DNA from 2 places in the Vibrio sp. R11-SG3-ISO9 genome. Region 1 is predicted to be linked to the other one. Evidence: predicted binding sites of a transcription regulator. Region 1 holds the regulator's gene; the other holds the start of a gene.
What was found. Region 1 encodes MetJ, which represses methionine synthesis genes. Its sites were predicted from a motif close to TTAGACNTNTANANGTCTAA; they were not measured.
Positions count from the first base shown of each region.

Region 2: metK (methionine adenosyltransferase) is a predicted target of MetJ. The motif match lies at 5,591-5,610, and genes of this name have one in related genera.

Region 1 is NZ_JCBDGU010000012.1:72,034-79,562, forward strand. Features, by position in the region: gene rpmE (50S ribosomal protein L31) at 1-48, shown strand, start outside; gene AC6R05_RS04790 (malic enzyme-like NAD(P)-binding protein) at 257-1,543, shown strand; gene metJ (met regulon transcriptional regulator MetJ) at 1,693-2,013, opposite strand; gene AC6R05_RS04800 (O-succinylhomoserine (thiol)-lyase) at 2,223-3,407, shown strand; gene AC6R05_RS04805 (bifunctional aspartate kinase/homoserine dehydrogenase II) at 3,407-5,818, shown strand; gene metF (methylenetetrahydrofolate reductase) at 6,117-7,016, shown strand; gene AC6R05_RS04815 (PadR family transcriptional regulator) at 7,113-7,529, opposite strand, start outside.
Region 2 is NZ_JCBDGU010000024.1:10,177-17,705, forward strand. Features, by position in the region: gene rsmE (16S rRNA (uracil(1498)-N(3))-methyltransferase) at 1-174, opposite strand, end outside; gene AC6R05_RS06965 (hypothetical protein) at 369-1,709, shown strand; gene AC6R05_RS06970 (endonuclease) at 1,790-2,521, opposite strand; gene AC6R05_RS06975 (SprT family zinc-dependent metalloprotease) at 2,612-3,115, opposite strand; gene AC6R05_RS06980 (DUF2189 domain-containing protein) at 3,193-3,990, opposite strand; gene metK (methionine adenosyltransferase) at 4,346-5,500, opposite strand; gene tkt (transketolase) at 5,849-7,529, shown strand, end outside.

The DNA.
Region 1 (7,529 bases):
GTAGATCGCTTCAACAAGCGTTTCGGTGCTCTATCTAGCAAGAAGTAATTCTCGCTTAGTAGACATGAAAAAGGACACTTCGGTGTCCTTTTTTGTTATCTGGCGTTTAGTAATTTCAACTGGGCACTGGTCTTATTAGTAGTGAATTCTCGTTTTTTAATGAGACAGGGGGCTTTACCACCTAGGAACTTTGAAGTACATCCATTAATATAAAATGGATTCCCCCAAATAATAATATTCTAGGAAACCTACACCCATGTCTGATGACACTCTCCAAGCTCAATCTGAAGAACTATCACCTCAAGAACAATTCCGTCAGCAAGCTCTTGATTATCATGAGTTCCCAATTCCTGGCAAAATTGCCGTTGAACTGACAAAGTCTGCAAATTCTGCAGAAGATCTGGCCCTTGCTTACAGCCCAGGTGTGGCTGAGCCAGTTCGTGAAATCGCACAGAACGTGGATAACGTTTATAAGTACACAGGTAAAGGCAACATGGTTGCAGTTATCTCTAACGGTACAGCGATTCTTGGCCTAGGTAACCTAGGTCCTATTGCTTCTAAGCCAGTAATGGAAGGTAAAGCGCTACTGTTTAAGCGTTTTGCAGGTTTAGATTCTATCGATATTGAAGTAAAACACCGCACAATCGATGAGTTCGTTGACACGGTAGCGAACATTGCCGATACATTCGGTGGCATCAACCTAGAAGACATCAAAGCACCAGACTGTTTTGAGATTGAACGCCGTCTAATCGAGCGTTGTGACGTTCCAGTATTCCACGATGACCAACACGGTACGGCGATCGTAACTGCTGCGGGTATGCTGAACGCGATCGAGCTTCAAGGTAAGAAGCTGGAAGAGTGTAAGATTGTTTGTTTGGGTGCAGGTGCAGCGGCAGTTGCGTGTATGGAACTGCTGATCAAGTGTGGCGCGCAGCGTGAGAAGATCTACATGCTAGATCGTAAAGGCGTGATTCACACTCGTCGTGACGATCTGAACGAATACAAGCAGCTGTTCGCGAACAACACGGACAAGCGTACTCTAGAAGATGTCATTGAAGGTGCAGACCTATTCCTAGGTGTATCAGGTCCTAACCTGCTACCAGCAGAATCGCTGAAGCTGATGGCTGACAAGCCGATCGTATTCGCGTGTTCTAACCCAGATCCAGAGATCAAGCCAGAGCTTGCTCACGAAGTTCGTAGCGACCTTATCATGGGTACTGGCCGTAGTGATTACCCGAACCAAGTAAACAACGTTCTGTGTTTCCCATTCATCTTCCGTGGTGCTCTTGATGTTCGTGCAAGCGAGATCAACGATGCAATGAAGCTAGCGGCAGTGGAAGCGATTCGTGAACTTGCGAAAGAAGAAGTACCTGCAGACGTACTAAAAGCAGCAGGTGCTGATGCACTTGAGTTTGGTAAAGGCTACATCATTCCTAAGCCAATGGATCCACGTCTATTGCCTCGCGTGGCAAAAGCAGTTGCACAGGCGGCGGTTGATTCAGGTGTGGCTCGTATTGAGATACCAGCAAACTACATGGCATAGCCATCGTGTAGTAGAGCGAAGAGAATAATAAAAAACCGACTCATCTGGAGTCGGTTTTTTTATGCCAGAAATTCATGCTAGATGATTTCGGCAATCGATATGGTTCAGCTAAAGCGAATCAAATGTTGAAGGTAGTGACTGAGTTATGATTATTCTTCATCAAACGCTTCGAACTCGATACCCATCTCTGTCATCAGCTTTTTCACTTCAGCTGGGATATCGTCTGGGCGGTCTTTACGCAGGTCTTCATCTGTTGGTAGAGGCTGGCCAGTATATGCATGCAGAAAGGCTTCACATAGCAGCTCACTGTTTGTTGCATGGCGTAGGTTGTTAATCTGGCGGCGGGTACGCTCGTCAGTTAGAACCTTTAACACTTTTAGAGGGATAGAAACTGTAATTTTCTTTACTTGTTCGCTTTTCTTTCCATGCTCAGCATATGGGCTTATGTATTCACCATTCCAGTCGGCCATTGCGTACCTTCATCACTTTAGTTGTTAGATTAAATTAATAGGGGTGATTTTAGCGGGATTTACCGCCATAAGCAAAGACATATAGACGTCTAGAAGTGTTGACGTCTCATTCTTATGAAAGTAAAGTGAATAACATATATCTAACACAGCCGCAAAACCCCGACAAGCTGCTGTGATTCTCAGACGCCAAAACCTGTAAGGAAACACCTATGAGCAGCCGGAAACCAGCAACCATCGCCGTACGTACTGGTATCGAGTCAGACACTCAACATCATGCCGTTGTTCCACCAATTTATCTGTCGACTAACTACGGTTTTCCCGCTTTTGGTGAAGTGCCTAAGTATGATTACACTCGCTCAGGTAACCCAAACCGTGGCTTGCTAGAAACAGCCCTGTTTGAGTTGGAGTCTGGTAAGGGGGCAGTTGTGACCAACTGTGGTACTTCTGCATTAAACCTTTGGGTTTCCGCTTTCCTTGGTAGCGATGATCTGATCGTGGCACCACACGACTGCTACGGTGGTACTTATCGTCTTTTCAATACACGCTCACAAAAGGGTGACTTTAAGGTTCTGTTTGTCGATCAATCGGATCAAGCCGCATTCGATGCAGCGATCGCACTCAAGCCTAAATTGATCTTGTTGGAAACGCCATCAAACCCACTGGTACGTGTCGTCGACATTGAAGAAACCTGCCGCAAGGCAAAAGAGGTGGGGGCGCTGGTGGCGGTTGATAACACCTTCTTGACTCCTGTGTTCCAAAAGCCTCTAGAGCTTGGTGCTGACTTTGTTATCCATTCAACGACTAAGTACATCAATGGTCACTCAGATGTGATCGGCGGCGTAGTGATTACTAAAACCGAAGCGCACGCTGAAGAGCTGGCTTGGTGGGGTAACTGTATTGGTGCAACGGGGACACCATTTGATAGCTACATGACGCTGCGTGGTATCCGTACACTAGGTGCGCGTATGCGTGTTCATGAAGAGAGCTCTCGTGAGATTCTAACGGCGCTACAGAAACAACCTTTGGTTGATACCATTTATCACCCGAGCCTGCCTGAGCATCCGGGTCATGAGATTGCTAAGAAGCAGCAGTCTGGTTTTGGGTCTATGCTGAGTTTTGAATTTGCTGGCTCTTTCGAGGCGTTGAAACACTTTGTTGGTGAGTTAGAGCTGTTTTCACTGGCAGAGTCTCTGGGTGGTGTCGAGAGCTTGATTTGTCACCCAGCTTCAATGACACACCGCGCAATGGGCGAAGAAGCTCTGGCGGAAGCGGGTGTGTCTCATCAACTTCTGAGGCTCTCGGTAGGCCTTGAAGACGCAGAAGACCTGATTGCTGACCTTGAACAAGCCTTTGCCAAAGCGCAGCAGTTCATCGATAACGGGGAGAGCAAGTAATGGCTAACTTTCGCCAATTGCATAAATTTGGTGGTAGCAGTTTGGCAAACCCTGAGTGCTATCAACGTGTAGTCAGTATTCTCAAAGAGTACTCTAGTGAAACAGACTTGGTTGTGGTGTCTGCGGCAGGCAAAACCACTAACCGATTGATCGAATTTTTAGAGGCGCTAGATAAAGATGGACGCTTGGCTCATGAGTGTCTGCAATCTCTGCGTCAGTTCCAACTAGAGCTGGTTTCTGAACTATTAGAGGGCGAAGTAGCAGAGCAGTTAACTGCAACCCTACAGCGAGAGTTCACGGCTTTAGGTGAACTAACCGCGCCATTGAATGAGGCGCAAAAAGCGGCGGTATTGGGGCATGGTGAGGTGTGGTCGTCTCGCTTACTAGCGGCACTTCTTTGTCAGAGCGATCTCCAAGCGGTAGCTCAAGATGCACGAGATTTTCTACGTGCAGAAGCGGGCGCTCAACCGGAAGTAGACCGCGCTCGCTCATACGCATTGATTAAAGAGTCTCTTGCTCAACACTCGCATTGTCGTGTAGTGATTACCGGTTTTATGGCGCAAAACAGTGTCGGTGAAACCGTACTACTAGGTCGCAATGGTTCAGATTACTCAGCGACAGTGATTGGTGCATTAGCAGAAGTCGATCGTGTGACTATCTGGAGTGATGTTGCTGGTGTTTACAGTGCCGATCCAAGATTGGTTTCTGATGCTTGTCTGCTGCCTTTACTGCGTCTCGATGAAGCAAGTGAGCTAGCGCGTCTGGCGGCGCCTGTGCTCCACAGTCGCACTTTACAGCCCGTCGCTCAGAGTGCTATGGATCTCAGCTTACGCTGCAGCTATCAGCCGGAGTCAGGTTCAACACAGATTGAGCGTGTATTAGCGTCGGGTCGCGGCGCTAAGATCATCACTTCTCTAGATGATGTATTACTTATTCAACTGACTTTTGGTCACGGTCATGACTTTGAGCGCCTTGAGACTGAAGTGCTTGAAGGGCTTAAGCGTGCTCAACTTGAACCATTGGCTTATGAGCTACAAGCGGACCAAAACTGTTTGCGTCTCGCCTACACTGAAGAGATCGCGGGTGGAGCGCTTGAATATCTCCAAGACCACGCGATTGAAGCGGAAATCAAACTTAAAGAGGGTTACTCACTGGTTGCTGCTGTAGGGGCTGGTGTAACTAAGAACCCGAATCACTGCTACGGTTTCTACCAACAACTTAAGAGCGCACCGGTTGAGTTTATCTCAGAGTCTCAATCACGTTTAAGCTTGGTGGCCGTCGTTCGTAAGTCGGAAACTGAAACCTTAGTGAAAGGTATTCACTCTCAATTGTTTCAAGCTCAGAAGCGCGTTGCGATTGCGCTGTGTGGTAAGGGTAACATCGGCTCAAGCTGGCTATCACTGTTCGCTGAGCAAAAGGTTGAGCTAGAAAAGCGTCGCGGCATGAACTTTGAGTTGGTTGCGGTGGTGGATAGTCAAACTTATTGGTACGACGAACAAGGTATCGATGCTCGTGCAGTCGTCGATCGCTTTGGTGACGAGGCAGTCGAGTATTCGGACGGCGAGTGGTTAACCAAGTTAGGTTCAATTCAAGGCTATGATGAAGTGGTGGTATTGGATGTAACGGCGAGCAAGGTACTGGCTGACAAGTATTTGGACATCGCTCAACAAGGTATCCACCTAATTTCTGCCAACAAAGTCGCGGGCTCTGCATCGAGTGATTACTACCATCAGGTACAAGACGCGTTCGCGAAGATCAGCCGCCATTGGTTGTACAACGCGACAGTAGGTGCAGGCTTACCGATCAACCATACTGTTCGCGACTTGCGTGAGAGTGGTGATGACATCATTGCGCTGTCAGGCATCTTCTCTGGCACTCTATCTTGGTTGTTCCAACAATTTGATGGCTCAGTACCATTTAGCGAATTGGTGGACCTAGCGTGGCAACAAGGCTTAACTGAGCCAGACCCTCGCTCTGACCTTGATGGTTCGGATGTGATGCGTAAGCTGGTTATTCTGGCGCGTGAATCTGGTCTAGATATTGAACCTGAGAACGTCAAAGTGGAATCTTTGGTACCTGAAGAGCTGCAAGATCTCTCTGTCGATGACTTCTTTGATAAAGCATCAGTATTGAGCGAAGTGCTGGCTGAGCGTCTAGAGAAGGCTCAGTCACAGCATAAGGTACTACGTTATGTTGCACGCCTTGAGAAGAATGGTAAGGCAACGGTAGGTGTAGAAGCGCTATCGAAAGAGCACGCCCTGGCGAACCTGTTGCCATGTGACAACATCTTTGCGATTGAGAGTAAGTGGTACAAAGATAACCCATTGGTGATTCGCGGTCCTGGTGCAGGACGTGAGGTAACGGCCGGTGCGATTCAGTCTGATTTGAATAGAATGTCGAGCTTGTTCTAAGACTAAGAACGATTATTCTAAAGCTCGGATCGATGGTTTGTTAGCGTAAATAGCATACTATCCACTAAGATAAATAAGGCTGAAAGCACAATGTGTTTTTCAGCCTTTTTTGTACGTTATTATTGCTTTGTGACCCACTTATCGACTTGAAGATTCCTCACGATCAACTTGAGAAAAATTCATAATGGATCTGTTGACATTAAATCGTATTCAATACATTCTGTGGACATATAGACGTCTAAACGTCGGTTTGAAGGTTTGAGATTTTAGTGGTTGAGTTGGCCACAGGGAGAGTAAGATGGGATACACGCACGCAAGTCATATAGACGCTTTGAATCAGAACATTGCTGAGCTTTCTGACAACATCAATGTGTCATTTGAGTTTTTTCCGCCAAGCAATGAGAAGATGGAAGAGACACTGTGGAACTCTGTACACCGTCTGAAAACACTACAGCCTAAGTTTGTATCGGTGACTTACGGTGCTAACTCTGGTGAGCGTGACCGCACCCACTCAATCATCAAAGAGATTAAAGACCAGACGGGCCTTGTTGCAGCGCCACACCTAACGTGTATTGATGCAAGCCGTGAAGAGTTGATTCAGATCGCTGACGATTACTGGGCGAATGGTATTCAAAGTATCGTTGCACTGCGTGGTGATATTCCTCCAGGTGGTGGTGCGCCAGAAATGTATGCCTCAGACCTTGTTAAACTGCTTAAAACTCGTCATGACTTCGATATCTCAGTTGCCGCTTTCCCTGAAGTTCACCCTGAAGCGAAGAGCGCACAAGCCGATCTGCTTAACCTAAAACGTAAAGTTGATGCAGGTGCTAACCGTGCGATTACTCAGTTCTTTTTTGATGTAGAGAGCTATCTGCGTTTCCGTGACCGCTGTGTGGCTGCAGGCATCGATGTAGAGATCGTTCCGGGCATTCTACCTGTATCTAACTTTAAGCAAGCGTCTCGCTTTGCGGCGATGAACAATGTGAAAGTACCGGGTTGGATGGCGAAGCAATTTGAAGGCTTAGACGATGACCCAACAACGCGTCAGCTAGTAGGTGCGAGCCAAGCGATTGATATGGTTAGAACGCTAAGCCGTGAAGGGGTGAAGGATTTCCACTTTTATACACTGAACCGTGCTGAGATGACTTACGCACTTTGCCACACTCTAGGTGTGCGCCCTCAGGTTGCAGCACTGTAAGCTTCAACTCTATACAGCAGATACAAAAAAGGCTTGAATACTCAGTATTCAAGCCTTTTGCTTATCTAGTCTCTGGTGAAATCACCAGTGTCAAACTTACGCTAACGTTTCAAGCTCTAGTAGAACTTCTTCAGCCCACATGATCCAAGCTTCACGGATCAGTAGGTTACGACGCAGTGTTAGTCGCTCTAGACGTGCTTGCTTATCTAGTGTTGACGGCGTTGCGTAGTAAGCTGCTTCAATCTCTTTGTAGTGAGAAACCAGCTTGCGTGATTCTTCAACTAGCTCAGAAAGTTGTACTTGGTATGCAGCAGATGGTTGAACGGCACAAGCCATCAATTTTGCTGAGAATTCATCACGTACAGTTGGGTGAGCAGTTGGCTGTTCAAACCACTCGCCTAGTGCGCGACGGCCAGCGTCTGTGATTGAGTAAACTTTACGGTCAGGTTTGCCTTCTTGAGGTTCTAGTACGCAAGTTACCTGTTCATTTTGAGCCATTTTGTTGAGCTCGCG
Region 2 (7,529 bases), on a different contig from region 1:
CGATACTTCGGTGATCTCAGCCGGAAACTCAGCTCCGCTACCATCAAAAAGCAGGACTTCTTGGCCCTCTTTCATGCGCAATACGCGTCCAACATGCCCTGCAGCATCCTCGCCAAGTGCGAGAGAACCTAATTGTTGAATGGGTTCAGGGTGGTGAATTCGAGGGATTCTCATGTTGGTTGACCTGTAAATTGTTTATCTGGGGTTTATTGTCTCAGCCTAACATGGATGCGCAGTGAAGAAAAAACAAGTGGTTGGCATAAATAGGCGTGCTATCCGAAGTTTAAGGGGGACGATTTGTAATTTATAAACTTGAGGAATAGAATCCAAGTGATTGAAAATAAATATAATTAAAACTAGGCTTATTTATGTTGCAAATGAAAAAACGTTCTATCTTAGCTGGCTCTATTATTAGCGCACTGTTGGTTGGTTGTGGAGGAGGCTCTAGTTCGTCATCAGATGCCCCTGCGAGTATTGCTTCACCTAATGTGAATGGTACGCCTTCTTTAGCATCGGTTTCGACAGCCACATCCACTTCTTCATCGTCTGATATTGTTGATTGCGCTAAGGCATTTTTAGAAAAGCGCTCTTGTGATTTATCGGTTATTCAACCTATCGGGGTCGATGGTACAAATGTCACGATTGAGCAGATTGAAAGTCGGTTGGTCGTTTCACACCCATGGATGGCTGAGAGCTTTATTGCAGCACTGCGAGAAATTAACGACCAGGATCTACTCAACCTGTTTAAACCACTTAACAGTATCGTGCTCAGTTATGATGTGCGCCCATCTTTTTACAATACCGCTACGGCATCAATGTATATTGACCCGAGGTATGTGTGGCGTACGAAGAGTGAGTGGGATTCTATTTACCAACAAGATGATTACCGCAAGAACTTCCAGACAGAGTTTAAGTTCGACAAAGCGCAGCGTTACGTTGAGCAAAACTCTTACAATTACGTAACCTATTCAAATACATACAATGCAACTGCTAACTATCAGCGTGGAGCTGAGCATGTCGCGCCAGGGCTGTTTCGATTGTTGGCGCACGAGTTAGCTCATGCCAATGACTTTTTACCGGCAAGTGATTTGATACAAACGCCAAGCTCAGGAACTATCTCTAGCTACCTTCAGAAGCTACAAACATTGAATCGAGATTTGTTTGATAGCAATCCGTTAACTTCAACAACATTGATAGACGCAGCACAAGTAGCGTTTCGTGGTAAGGAGATGACTGACGATGTCCGCAATTTGACCGGTGAAACCGCTGGCATGGAGTTCGAAGGTGATAAGGCCGCTGCATTCTACTCTTATTCACATCCAGCTGAAGATGTCGCAATGCTGTTTGAAGCATACATGATGTATAAGAAATACAATGCGATCTCTGATTTTGCGTTTGTGAGCATTCCGCAATCAAGCAATCCGTCATGTGATGAATGGAAGATCCAATGGGGACAACGTTCTCGATTGTCAGATCAAGGTGTTCAAGACAGAGCCGTATTTGTTGCTAATAGAATTTTGAGTAAGCCTAGCGCTGACATTCGCACGGAGCTTGCGAACTTACCAGATAACCCAAGTGCGTTTGTGCAGGGAATGGGTTGGTGTGATAGCCGCCAATCAGGTGTGATGGCCGCTTCTCGCTCTGTACAGTGGGAAGACAACACAGTCGTCATCGATGACTTGCGCTATCTAGAAGATTTTGAACACTAATTAGCGACCAAGGCTCTTTAATTTTAAAGAGCCTTTTGTTTTTTCTGTGGGTACTTTTCTAACAATATTCAATCGTTCACTTACTTACAGCTCTCATAAACGAATGGGTTATGGTTACCTTGAATGCGGAAAATACGTTCATCACGAGTACACTCCCATTCATCGACAGGGAACTGCTTATTCCACGCCATCATTAGGTTGGTTTGTTGTTTCGATAGCTTGAAGCCGTATTCTTTGCTCATGTACAGGTAAGTGCGTGCGATTGAACCTTTGGCGCGATCGGGTGGCATAACCTTGCGCTGTTTGAAGTTAACCTGCATCTCACATTGACCGTAGCTAACGCCATCAACCCCATTCCATTGGCTGAAGTTGTAGTTAGAGCGATCACCATTCACTTCACCGATCGCAGGAGTTAGGTTGTGGAGGTCTGCTTCCATTGATTTGAAGACCTTGTCATTGCGGGTGCAGTTCTTACGACCGCCATTCTGCCAACACTGACGCTGGTGGCCGAATTGCCATGCAGGCACCACATGCTCCCACTCAATGCGAGAAGCTCGCTTCTGCTGTTTTCTGACTTCATAGCCGCAACCTTCAAGGTCAGGGACCCCTTTCTTTTTATCCTTCCAAGTAATGTCGCAACCACAATAGAAAGAAGTGGGGTGGTCAAGGTAGATCTTTACGGCTTCCCGTTTTGCTTTGGAAAAAGAGCTTGGCGGCGCGGCGAAAACGCTTTGGGTTACCAGTAGGCCAAATAGTATTGAAAAGCAAAAAGACACCAGTAGGCCAAATGCTTTTGAAGGTGATTTTTTCATGCGAAAAGACTGATAAAAGTATGATAATTATCAGTCTAGCACTCAAATGACACTTTACTCTATTACATTTTATGGCTGGCTTTATTGTGCCTAGCTGAGCTGTTTACCGGTGAAAGTGAGAAGCTGCTTGCACTGCTGACAGCGGTAGCTTGCCTGATTGCGCTGCACTTTATTATGACGACGGATGGTCAGTGGGTAGAGGGTACAGCCGCAGTTGTATTCGAATGTCTTTCCTTGTACTGATTCCACCGAAAAGCTATGCGTGGTCTTTGCTGGTACCTTGAACACCTGCTCCATCACATACTGCCACTCTTTACCATGAGGCTTAACGCGACCAAAGACTTGATGAGTAATAAGGTGTGCTATCTCATGAGGGATTACTTCCTCAATAAAGGCATCTTGATTTTCATTGAACAGCACCGAATTTAAACGTATTTCATTAAGTTGAAGATAAGCTTTTCCCGCAGCTTTCCCTCGTACTTGATAAGTCAGCTTTGGAATTGGAAATTGGCGAGAGAAGTGCGAGTTTGCAATGTGAATACACTCAGCCAATTTCTTGTTGGCACGATGGTGTAATGGGCTGTAAGACGACAAAAGTGAGACTCCAAACAAAAGGCCTTAGCTTGATGCTAAGGCCTTATCCTATCATTGCTCCCGATGTAGATCAGGTATTACATGTGGTGCTTTTTCTTGATGGTCTCATGGTAGGCGTGCCATGTACCATAGCCGAGTAGTGGCATGGTCACGATCATACCGACACCGTAAGTGGCAAAACCAATTAAGATACCGCCGCAAATGATGGCAGCCCATACTACCATAGCTGGTAGGTTAGATTTCACCGCGTTGAAGCTAGTGAATATCGCACTCATTACGTCGACTCGGCGCTCCATCATTAGTGGAATCGAGAAGGCTGAGATACTAAAAATAAGGCTAGCAATGACAAAGCCCACGACAGAGCCTGTTATCAAGAATGGGGCAAACTCAGCAAGTGGTGCACCTTGCACTGATGGGTACAGAGCATGTAACAGGGCCGCGATTCTCATCCAGAAAATCATCGCTACCATTAGCACAATGGCAAATGCCCATTGGTGAGTTGAGTTGCGAGTGATTGCCTTCATTGAGTGAAATAGGCTGGCGTTGTGGCCTTTCTCTCTTTCCCAGCTAGCATCATATAAGCCGAGTGCTAAAAATGGCCCAATCAGCATGTAGACGATCAGGCTCGGCATAACCACTAGGTGTGTGCCTTGCCACTGAACAAGCTGAACAATCGCCACGGCAGCTGCCATAAAACATAAACCATAGAATGCACTGATCATCGGCATTCGCACTAAATCGTGAAGCGCGAGTGAAAGCCAATGAAAGGGCGCAGAAATACTGACTTGGTTACACGGAATAGTGCGAGCGTATTCACTGTCACTCACCCTATTTTTGTCTTTTTTAAAATCGGATGGATTTGCAGTACGAGGCATAACTTCCCCTTAGTTAAAATAACGTCCTAAATTCAACCTCGTATGTCTTCACAGCGGCTGGCAGCGAGTCATCTTGGCTGAGCTGTTATTGGAATATCATGTCCTAGAGAGTTGTCTCGTGTTTCCTAACGGGGTGTAACCTAACCAGTTGTTGCACCAAATGTGAGCTTGATCGCCTAGGAGTACTTTAACTATTGTCACTACTGTCAAAAAACACAAATTATCCGGGGTGTTTTTAAGTGGGGTATAAGAAGAGAAGTGGACGAAATGTGGTGGGGTATTTGAGGTAACTGTATAAAAATAAAGCCCTTACTAACGAGTAAGGGCTTTTGGAAATTTTTTGCGTGGCGTTAAATTATTTTAGGCCAGCGAAGTCAGCTAGGATTGCTGCTTTGTCTGTTGCTTCCCATGGGAACTCTTCGCGACCGAAGTGGCCGTAAGCTGCCGTCTTCTTGTAGATAGGCTGAAGAAGGTTCAGCATCTCTTGAAGGCCGTATGGGCGTAGGTCGAAGTTTTGACGAACTGCTTCAATGATGATGTCATGAGGTACTTTCTCAGTACCGAAAGTTTCAACCATGATAGATGTTGGATCAGCAACACCGATAGCGTAAGAAAGTTGGATTTCACAACGGTCTGCCATGCCAGCTGCAACGATGTTTTTAGCAACGTAACGAGCTGCGTAAGCTGCAGAACGGTCAACCTTTGATGGATCTTTACCAGAGAATGCACCACCACCGTGACGAGCTGCGCCGCCGTAGGTATCAACAATGATCTTACGACCAGTTAGACCACAGTCACCCATTGGGCCACCGATTACGAAACGGCCAGTTGGGTTGATGAAGAAGTTAGTGTCTTTGTTGATCCACTCAGAAGGTAGTACTGGCTTGATGATCTCTTCCATTACTGCTTCACGTAGATCAGGAGTTGTTACTGAATCACAGTGTTGCGTTGAAAGAACAACAGCATCGATACCAACGATCTTGCCTTGGTCGTACTGGAAAGTAACTTGTGATTTCGCATCTGGACGAAGGAAGTCTAGCTTGCCGCTTTTACGTACTTCAGCTTGTTTCTCAACAAGGCGGTGAGAGTAAGTAATTGGTGCTGGCATTAGGATTTCAGTTTCGTTTGTTGCGTAACCAAACATGATGCCTTGGTCACCAGCACCTTGCTCTTTAGGGTCAGCTTTATCAACACCTTGGTTGATGTCTGGAGACTGCTTACCAATTGTGTTTAGTACAGCACAAGAGTCAGCATCAAAGCCCATGTCAGAGTGAACGTAACCAATTTCACGAACGGTTTCACGAGTGATCTCTTCGATATCAACCCACGCAGACGTTGTTACTTCACCGCCAACCATAACCATGCCCGTTTTCACGTATGTCTCACAAGCAACACGTGCTTTTGGATCCTGTTCTAAGATGGCATCAAGAACAGCATCAGAGATTTGGTCTGCAATTTTATCTGGATGGCCTTCTGAAACAGATTCAGAAGTGAAAAGGTGCTTAGCCATGAGAGCTCCACTTTTAGTATTAGGTGCAAAGTTTCTATCTGCGTCGCATAGGGTTGCGCCGAGATTAAATTCAATAATTTCTGTAGGTGTTTCTACATCTAGACGTCTATTCTAAATTCCAACGGTCGAATTACAAGCTCTTTTTTATGATATGTCATAACCAAACGATTGCTTTCTCACTTGTGCTAGTTCGTTAAAAACTAGGGAAATGTTGTAAAAGTGCGAAAACTGACCTTGAAAACCTCAGCAAAACGTTTGCAGTCGCCATAGGCGTTTGAGAGAATAACCGCGCTAATAACTAGCAATTATTTCTCATTTTTCAAATCGCTTATGCACTCAGGAGCAGACATGCCTTCTCGTAAAGATCTCGCAAATGCAATCCGCGCACTTAGTATGGACGGTGTTCAACAAGCTAATTCAGGCCACCCAGGCGCACCTATGGGTATGGCTGACATCGCTGAAGTTCTTTGGCGTGGTCACTTGAACCACAACCCAGCAAATCCAGAGTGGGCAGACCGCGACCGTTTTGTATTGTCAAACGGCCACGGCTCGATGCTAATTTACTCTCTGCTTCACCTAAGCGGTTATGAGCTATCAATCGAAGATCTTAAAAACTTCCGTCAACTGCACTCTAAGACTCCGGGTCACCCAGAGTATGGCTACGCACCAGGTATCGAAACGACAACTGGTCCTCTAGGCCAAGGCATCACTAACGCAGTTGGTATGGCGATGGCTGAGAAAGCACTTGCTGCTCAGTTCAACAAAGAAGGCCACGACATCGTTGACCACTTCACTTATGCATTCATGGGTGATGGCTGTCTGATGGAAGGTATCTCTCACGAAGCATGTTCTCTAGCAGGTACGCTAGGTCTTGGTAAGCTTATCGCTTTCTGGGATGACAACGGCATCTCTATCGATGGTGAAGTTGAAGGTTGGTTCTCTGACGACACGCCTAAGCGTTTTGAAGCATACGGCTGGCACGTAATCCCAGCAGTAGACGGTCACGATATCGAAGCGATCAATGCTGCAATCGAGGCGGCTAAAGCAGACCCTCGTCCTACGCTTATCTGTACTAAAACGATCATCGGTTTTGGTTCACCAAACAAATCAGGCTCTCACGACTGTCACGGCGCACCACTAGGTCACGACGAAATCGCAGCAACTAAAGAAGCACTAGGCTGGGCTCACGGTCCATTTGAAGTTCCTGCAGACATCTACGCTGAGTGGGATGCAAAAGAAGCTGGTGCTGAGAAAGAAGCGGCTTGGAACGCGAAATTTGACGCGTACGCAGCGGCTTACCCAGCAGAAGCAGCAGAACTTAAGCGTCGTCTGAATGGCGAACTACCAGCTGAGTGGGAAGAGAAGGCAAACCAAATCATTGCTGATCTTCAAGCAAACCCTGCTGATATCGCATCACGTAAGGCATCTCAAAACGCACTAGAAGCGTTTGGTCAAATGCTTCCAGAATTTATGGGCGGCTCTGCTGACCTAGCACCTTCGAACCTAACTATGTGGTCTGGTTCTAAGTCTCTAGAAGCAAATGACTTCTCTGGTAACTACATCCACTACGGTGTACGTGAATTCGGTATGACAGCTATCATGAACGGTATCGCTCTGCACGGTGGTTTCGTACCTTACGGTGCAACATTCCTAATGTTCATGGAATACGCTCGTAACGCAATGCGTATGGCTGCTCTGATGAAAGTTCAGAACATCCAAGTTTACACGCACGATTCTATCGGTCTTGGTGAAGATGGCCCAACTCACCAACCAGTTGAGCAAATGGCATCACTACGTCTAACACCGAACATGAGCACATGGCGTCCATGTGACCAGGTTGAGTCTGCAGTGGCTTGGAAACTGGCTATCGAGCGTAAAGACGCACCAACGTCTCTAATCTTCTCTCGTCAAAACCTTGCACAGCAACCTCGTGATGCAGAGCAAGTAGCGAACATCGCGAAAGGTGCTTACATCCTGAAAGACTGTGAAGGTAAGCCAGAGCTTATCCTTATCGCAACGGGTTCTGAGG